2 linked regions of the Variovorax paradoxus B4 genome follow. The main gene of each other region encodes a partner of the protein of the gene in region 2 in a complex. Links are inferred from orthologs where the notes say so. Each region holds a gene or a part of one and is shown on either strand. Other genes may lie near its edges.

Region 1 (4,385 bases), 1.8 Mb from region 2 along the record:
TCACATCGATGAGCGGATCGAGCCCGCCGCGCCGCTCGGCCGCCGGCACCGGGCTGGCACCCGGCGCGGGCAGGTCGGGGTCGAACAGGGGCTCGTGGCGTTCGTGGCCCGGCATCTGGTGCGGATCGACATGCAGCATCGGCTCCACCCCGTCGGACGAGGAAGATGGCCGATTCGCTTCGGACAAGCCGCCGTCAGCGGCGTCGGGCTGCCGCGGCGCATTGCGGCGCGAGGTCACGGTGTTGTAGGCAACGACGGCCGCGAGGACGAGGCCGCCGAGGATGGCCAGGGCGAGAGTGAGATTGCTCATGCGCTGCCCGGCTCAAGCAGCTTCGACCATGGAGGCAGCCGCTTCCATGTCGACTGCGACGATCCGCGAGACACCCTGCTCCTGCATGGTGACGCCGATCAGCTGCTCGGCCATTTCCATGGCGATCTTGTTGTGGCTGATGAAGAGGAACTGGGTTTCGCGGCTCATGGCGGTCACGAGTTTGGCATAGCGTTCGGTGTTCGCGTCATCCAGCGGCGCGTCCACTTCGTCGAGCAGGCAGAAAGGCGCCGGGTTGAGCTGGAAAATCGCAAACACCAGCGCGATGGCTGTGAGCGCTTTTTCGCCACCCGAGAGCAGGTGGATGGTCTGGTTCTTCTTGCCCGGAGGCTGCGCCAGCACCTGCACGCCGGCATCGAGGATTTCGTCGCCCGTCATCACCAGCCGCGCATTGCCGCCGCCGAACAGCTCGGGGAACATGCGGCTGAAGTGCTCGTTGACGATCTTGAAGGTGCCACCCAGCAGGTCGCGCGTTTCGGCGTCGATCTTGCGGATGGCGTCCTCGAGGGTGCCGATGGCCTCGTTCAGGTCGGCGGACTGCGCGTCGAGGAAGGTCTTGCGTTCGCTGGCCACGGCGAGCTCGTCGAGTGCTGCCAGGTTGACCGCGCCCAGCGCCACCACTTCGCGGTTCAGGCGGTCGATTTCGCCTTGCAGGCCGGTGAGGCGGACCTTGTCGGTTTCGATCGACTGGGCAATGGCCTCGAGGTCGGCGCCGGCGTCGTCGAGCAGTTGCTGGTATTGCTCGACGCCCAGGCGCGCGGCCTGTTCCTTGAGCTGGAATTCGGTGATGCGCTGGCGCAGCGGATCGAGTTCGCGCTCGAGCTGCAGCCGGCGTTCGTCGCTGGCACGCAGCTTCAGCGTGAGGTCGTCGTACTGGCTGCGCGCCGCACCCAGCGCGGCCTCGCGCTCGAGCTTGAGCGCCAGCGCGTCCTGCAGGCCGGCCTGGGCCGCCGCGTCGGACAGGCGGCCGAGTTCGGCCCGGGCGCGCTCGTCTTCGTCGGTGAGCGACAGCACCTGCTGCGATGCGGTTTCGATCGCGCGGTTCAGCTCGCCGCGGCGGGCTTCGAGCGTGCGCTGCGAGAAGGTGGCCTCCTGCGCCTGCCGCTCGAGGCTGCGATGCTGCTCGCGGCTTGCGGCCAGCGCGCGGCCGGCTTCGATCACGCGTTCGTCGAGCTGCGCGTGGCGCTCCTGGCTGTCGGCCAGCTGCATGTCGAGCTCTTCGAAGCGGCCTTCGGCGGACATGCGCCTTTCCTGCAGCTCCTCGAGTTGCGCGTCGACCTCGCCAAGGTCGGTGGCCAGCTGCTCGCTGCGCGCGCGCGTCTGCTCGGCGAGCTGCGTCATGCGCAGTGTCTCGACCTGCAGTTCATGCGCACGCGATTGCGTTTCCGCGGCTTCGCGGCGCGCCGTCACGAGGCGCTGCGCGGCATCGGCGTAGGCGGCTTCGGCGCGGACCAGCGCCGTGCGTGCCTCTTCGCTGATGAGCACCTGGGCCCGCAGCTGGCGCTCGAGGTTTTCCATTTCCTGCTGGCGCGCCAGGAGGCCGGCCTGTTCGGAATCGGGGGCGTAGAAGTTCACGCTGTGCGAGAACACGGCGTGGCCGCTCTGCACGTAGATGACTTCGCCCGGCTGCAGCGTCGCGCGCTGCGCGAGCGCCTCTTCGAAACTCTGCGCCGTGTAGCAGCCGTGCAGCCAGTCGGTCAGCAAGGCCTGCAGGCCCGCATCGTTCAGGCGCAGCAGGCTCGACAGGCGAGGCAGCGTGCCGCCGTCCTGCGGCGCGCCGGCCGCGGGCGGGCTGTAGAACGCGAGTTTGGCAGGCGGCGCATCGTTGCCGAAGGCGCGCACCATGTCGAGCCGGCTGACTTCGAGCGCGCCCAGGCGCTCGCGCAGCGCCGCTTCGAGCGCGTTTTCCCAGCCCTGCTCGATGTGGATGCGGCTCCACAGCCCCTGCATGCCTTCGAGCCCGTGCTTGGCAAGCCAGGGCGCCAGCTTGCCGTCGGTCTTGACCTTTTCCTGCAGCGCACGCAGTGCCTCGAGCCGCGCCGAGAGCTCGGCATGGCGCGCGCCTTCGGTGTTGACGGCCTGCTGCTTCGCGCGGCGGTCGTCGTCGAGCTGCGGCACCGAGTCCTGCAGCTCGTGCAGGCGGGCGTCGGCCTCGCTCGCGGTTTCCTGTGCGGCCGCGTGCTCGTCCTGCAGGGATTGCAGGCGCGCTTCGTCGGGCGCGGCCAGGGCGTTCTGGTCGGCGCGCAGGCGTTCGCTGCGCTGCGTGAGCTGCCGGCTCTGCTCTTCGATGTTGCGCTGGTCGGCGGCCAGCACCTGGATCTGCTGCTGCACCTGCGAGACGGCCGTGCGCTGGGCGTTGGCTTCGTCCTGGGCGCGCTGCACGGCTTCCTCGAGCTCGGGCATGCGCGCGTCGTGTTCCTCGAGCTGCGCGGCCAGCAGCACGGCCTGCTCCTCGGCGTCGACGCCCTGGCCGGCCAGGGTTTCGATCTCCGCCTCGGCCTCTTCGCGGCGGTGGCCCCATTGGCCCATCTGCTCGCGCAGCTGGACCAGCCGCTGCTCCACGCGCTGGCGACCTTCGACCACGAAGCGGATCTCGCCTTCGAGGCGGCCCACTTCGGCACTGGCTTCGTAGAGCTTGCCCTGGGCCTGGTTGACCTGGTCGCCGGCCGCGTAGTGGGCCTGACGCACGGTTTCAAGTTCGGATTCGATGCGGCGCAGGTCGGCGGTGCGCGATTCGAGGTCGTTGATGGCCTTTTCCGAGTCGGCCTTGATCCTGGCCTGGTCGGCATCGCTTTCGCTTCGCTTCAGGAACCACAGCTGGTGCTGCTTCCTGGTGGCGTCGCCCTGCAGCGTGTTGTAGCGCGCGGCCACTTCGGCCTGCTTCTCGAGTTTTTCGAGGTTGGCGTTGAGCTCGCGCAGGATGTCTTCCACGCGCGTGAGGTTCTCGCGCGTGTCGCCCAGCCGGTTCTCGGTTTCGCGCCGTCGCTCCTTGTACTTGGAGACGCCCGCAGCCTCTTCGAGGAACAGGCGCAGTTCTTCGGGCTTGGATTCGATGATCCGGCTGATCGTGCCCTGGCCGATGATGGCGTAGGCGCGGGGCCCCAGGCCCGTGCCCAGGAACACGTCCTGCACGTCGCGGCGGCGCACCGGCTGGTTGTTGATGTAGTAGCTGCTGGTGCCGTCGCGCGTGAGCACGCGCCGCACCGCGATTTCGCCGAACTGGTTCCACTGGCCACCCGCGCGGTGGTCGGCGTTGTCGAACACCAGTTCCACGCTCGAACGGCTGGCCTGCTTGCGCGTGGTCGTGCCGTTGAAGATCACGTCCTGCATCGACTCGCCGCGCAGCTCCGACGCGCGCGACTCGCCCAGCACCCAGCGCACCGCATCCATGATGTTCGACTTGCCGCAACCGTTGGGCCCGACGACGCCGACCAGTTGGCCCGGCAGCAGGAAGTTGGTGGGTTCGGCGAACGACTTGAAGCCCGAAAGCTTGATGGAATTGAGACGCACGACTTGTCGGCCTGCCTTGGCATGACGCCAAGGTGTTGATTTGTAAGGAAAATTGCACGGACCTGCCGTTCGAGACAGGCCGCCGCCCCAGCCGTGGATGATAACGTCAGGGCATGAGCGATTCCCTGGTTTCATCACCCCTTGCCGTGCGCCGCGGTTGCCTGCTGGCTGGTGCGGCCGCCCTGCTGGGCCTCGGCGGCTGCGCGGCCGTGCGTTCCACCGACCGCGCCGAACCCTATACCAACCAGGAATGGTTGCAGTCCAGCGCCAACCGCATTGCCAATCTTTCCCTGCGCGACAACCTGCAATCGATCCGGCGCGTGCAGACCACGCTCTACCGGCGCAATCCGCGCGAATGGCGCAAGTCGGCAGCCAGCGTCGAGGCAGCCGCCCAGCGCGCCTGGGATGCGGTGCTGACCGGCCCCGCCCTGCCCGAGCTGCGCGGCGCCACCGGCATCGATGCCATCCGCATGGCTTTCGACGCCGGCCCGCAGGGCTACCAGGGGGACCGGGTGGCGGCGCTGGTCGTCGGCTGGGCCACGATGCT
Region 2 (3,113 bases):
TGGCAATTCGATGCGCTCGCGCGCCGCTGCCGCGGCAATGGCGCCGGCCGCAGCGCGCGCGAACACCATGCACTCGACCAGCGAATTGCTCGCGAGGCGATTGGCGCCATGCAGCCCGGTGCAGGCGGTCTCGCCGATGGCGTAGAGGCCGGACACGTCGGTGCGCCCGGCAAGGTCGCTCAGCACGCCGCCGCAGGTGTAGTGCGCGGCCGGCACCACGGGAATGGGCTCGCGCGTGATGTCGATGCCCAGTTCCGCGCAGCGCGCGAGGATGTTGGGAAAGTGCTCCTTCAGGAACGCCGGGCTCTGGTGCGAGATGTCGAGGTACACGCAGTCCAGCCCGTGCTTCTTCATCTCGAAGTCGATGGCGCGGGCCACCACGTCGCGCGGCGCGAGTTCGGCACGCTCGTCGTGCCTGGGCATGAAGCGCGTTCCATCCGGCAACTTGAGCAGCCCGCCCTCACCGCGCACCGCCTCGCTGATCAGGAACGACTTGGCGTGCGGGTGGAACAGGCAGGTCGGGTGGAACTGGATGAATTCCATGTTCGACACCCGGCAGCCCGCGCGCCAGGCCGCCGCAATGCCGTCGCCGGTGGCGGTGTCCGGGTTGGTCGTGTAGAGGTACACCTTGCCCGCGCCGCCGGTGGCCAGGATGGTGTGCGGCGCGCGGAAGCTCAGCACTTCGTCGGTTTCGTCGTCCAGCGCGTAGAGGCCCAGGCAGGCCGGGTCGTCCAGGCCGAGCTTGGTTCCGGTGACCAGGTCGACCAGCGTGTGGTGCTCGAAGAGCGTGATGTTCGGCGTGCGGCGCACGCGCTCGATCAGCGTCTGCTGCACGGCCGCGCCGGTGGCGTCGGTCACGTGCACGATGCGGCGCTGGCTGTGGCCGCCTTCGCGCGTCAGGTGCAGGCCGCCGCCTTCCTCCGAGAACGGCACGCCGAGCTCGCGCAGCCAGCCGATGGTCTCGGGCGCATGCTCGACGACGAAGCGCGTGGCCTCGGGGTCGCAGAGGCCGGCGCCGGCCACCAGCGTGTCTTCGACATGGGCGTCGAAGCTGTCGCCCGCGGCCAGCACCGCGGCGATGCCGCCCTGCGCCCAGGCGCTGGAGCCGTCGTTCAGGGCGCGCTTGGTCAGCACGGCCACGCGGTGCGTGGGCGCCAGGTGCAGCGCGGCGGAGAGGCCTGCGAGGCCGCTGCCGACGATGAGGACGTCGAAGTCGTGCACGGCGGATATCTCGAAAAATAGGGGTGGGTTCAGGCCGGCGAGTAGGCCAGCCGCACGTAGATCGGCGCGAAGGCTTCCGCCTGCGTGATGTCGATCAGCGTTTCCTTCGCCAGCTCGAGCATCGCGATGAAAGTGACGATCAGCACCGGCGCGCCGCGCGACACGTCGAACAGCTTCTCGAACTCGACGAAACGCTGCCCTTGCAGGTGGCGCAGCACGATGCTCATGTGCTCGCGCACGTTGAGTTCCTCGCGCGAGATCTTGTGGTGCTGCACGAGCTTGGCGCGCTTCATGATGTCGGCCCACGCATCGCGCAGCTCGATCACGTTCACGTCGGGAAAGCGCGGCTTGAGCGACTGCTCGATGTAGACCTGCCCCTTCCAGAAGTCGCGCCCGTAGGTCGGCAGGGCGCTGATGGCGGCGGCCTGCAGCTTGGTCTGCTCGTACTCGAGCAGGCGGCGCACGAGCTCGGCGCGCGGGTCTTCGGCCTCTTCGCCGTCCGCCACCTTCTTGGGCGGCAGCAGCATGCGCGACTTGATCTCGATCAGCATCGCGGCCATCAGCAGGTACTCGGCCGCGAGCTCGAGGTTCGTCTGGCGGATCTCGTCGACGTAGCTCAGGTACTGCCGCGTGAGCCCCGCCATCGGGATGTCGAGGATGTTGAAGTTCTGCTTCCTGATCAGGTAGAGCAGCAAATCCAGCGGGCCTTCGAAGGCCTCGAGGAAGACCTGCAGCGCCTCCGGCGGGATGTACAGGTCCTTCGGCATCGCGAACAACGGCTCGCCATAGAGCCTGGCGAGCGCGACCTGGTCGACCACTTCGGGCATGCTGGCCACGAGCGTGTCGTTGTCCTCGTTGCCCTTCATCGGGTGTTTGCTATCATTTCAATAGCTATTGCGGCGGCGGCGAACGATGGATGCCGGCTGGGCACCATTACTTGACTTGGGTCTGGTAGACGTACGGCTGCTGCGGCACGCGGGCTTCGCTGTACTCCTCGAGCAGGCTGCGGTCGAGGTGCTTGTCCCAGAGCAGGGCGCGGCCGGCACGCTGTTCGGATTCCAGCGTCGGCTTCTTGGCTTTCATCTCCTCGATGAAGTTGGTGATCTCGGAGGTGTAGTGGGGGCGGCGGAAGATGGACATAGACTGGACCTTTGTAGCGCGAATTTTACCGGGGATGGAATGAAGCAGCGGCAACGGTGGCAGATCGGCATGGCAACGGCGTTGTTGGCGGGGGTGATCGGGCTTGCGGGCTGCGATCCGCAGCGCATTGGCGAACTGGAGGAAGGCGTCTCCACCGAAGCCGATGTGCGCGCCAGATTCGGCGAGCCCGAGAACATCTGGGACGTGCCGAACGGCCGCGTGCTCGAGTACAACCGCCAGCCGCAGGGCCAGAAGAACTACATGATCACCATCGGCGCCGACGGCAGGATGAGCGCGCTGCGCCAGGTGCTCACGCCCGAGAACTTCGCCAGGGTGCAGCCGGGCATGATGATGGAAGACCTGCGCAAGATGCTCGGCAAGCCGGCAAAGATCACGCCCTACGCGCTCAAGCGCGAAACCGAGTGGGAGTGGCGCTGGTTCCAGCCGCCGAATTCGCCCATGGTGTTCACCGCCACGCTGAACGACGACCAGCGCGTGGTGCGCAGCGGGTCTTCGCCCGACCGGGGCACCGAGGCGAACTAGGGCGTGTTAACACTAATTGAACCGACCATGAGGGATGCGAGATACTTCATGCATGGAGATCACTCAAGCCCAGTTCGCCCGGATCGAGCACTGCCTGCCTGTGCAGCGCGGCAATGTCAGCCTCTCGAATCTGAGTGTGTTGAACGCGATCCTGTATGTCGCCGAGCATGGCTGCAAGTGGCGAGGCCTGCCCAAGCGCTTCGGCAACT

Evidence for each region.
Region 1: the proteins of VAPA_RS20975 (region 2) and smc are in contact, whole or in part, in a crystal structure (PDB 3ZGX), measured with the Bacillus subtilis proteins. The link is inferred for Variovorax paradoxus B4 from one-to-one orthologs.

The regions. Positions count from the first base shown.
Region 1 is NC_022247.1:2,750,425-2,754,809, reverse strand. What follows is about bases 123-4,199. They hold smc (chromosome segregation protein SMC), read right to left. Parts: upstream 3,839-4,199; coding sequence 323-3,838; downstream 123-322. Other genes in these bases: VAPA_RS12785 (hypothetical protein), read left to right, coding at 3,952-4,199; VAPA_RS12795 (cell division protein ZipA C-terminal FtsZ-binding domain-containing protein), read right to left, coding at 123-310. In the rest of the region: more of VAPA_RS12795, read right to left, coding at 1-122; more of VAPA_RS12785, read left to right, coding at 4,200-4,385. UniProt on the Bacillus subtilis protein: Required for chromosome condensation and partitioning.
Region 2 is NC_022247.1:4,508,248-4,511,360, reverse strand. The notes cover bases 170-2,974. They hold VAPA_RS20975 (segregation and condensation protein A), read right to left. Parts: upstream 2,088-2,974; coding sequence 1,251-2,087; downstream 170-1,250. Other genes in these bases: VAPA_RS20965 (outer membrane protein assembly factor BamE), read left to right, coding at 2,431-2,904; VAPA_RS20970 (DUF3460 family protein), read right to left, coding at 2,155-2,361; nadB (L-aspartate oxidase), read right to left, coding at 170-1,221. Outside these bases: more of nadB, read right to left, coding at 1-169. UniProt on the Bacillus subtilis protein: Participates in chromosomal partition during cell division. May act via the formation of a condensin-like complex containing Smc and ScpB that pull DNA away from mid-cell into both cell halves.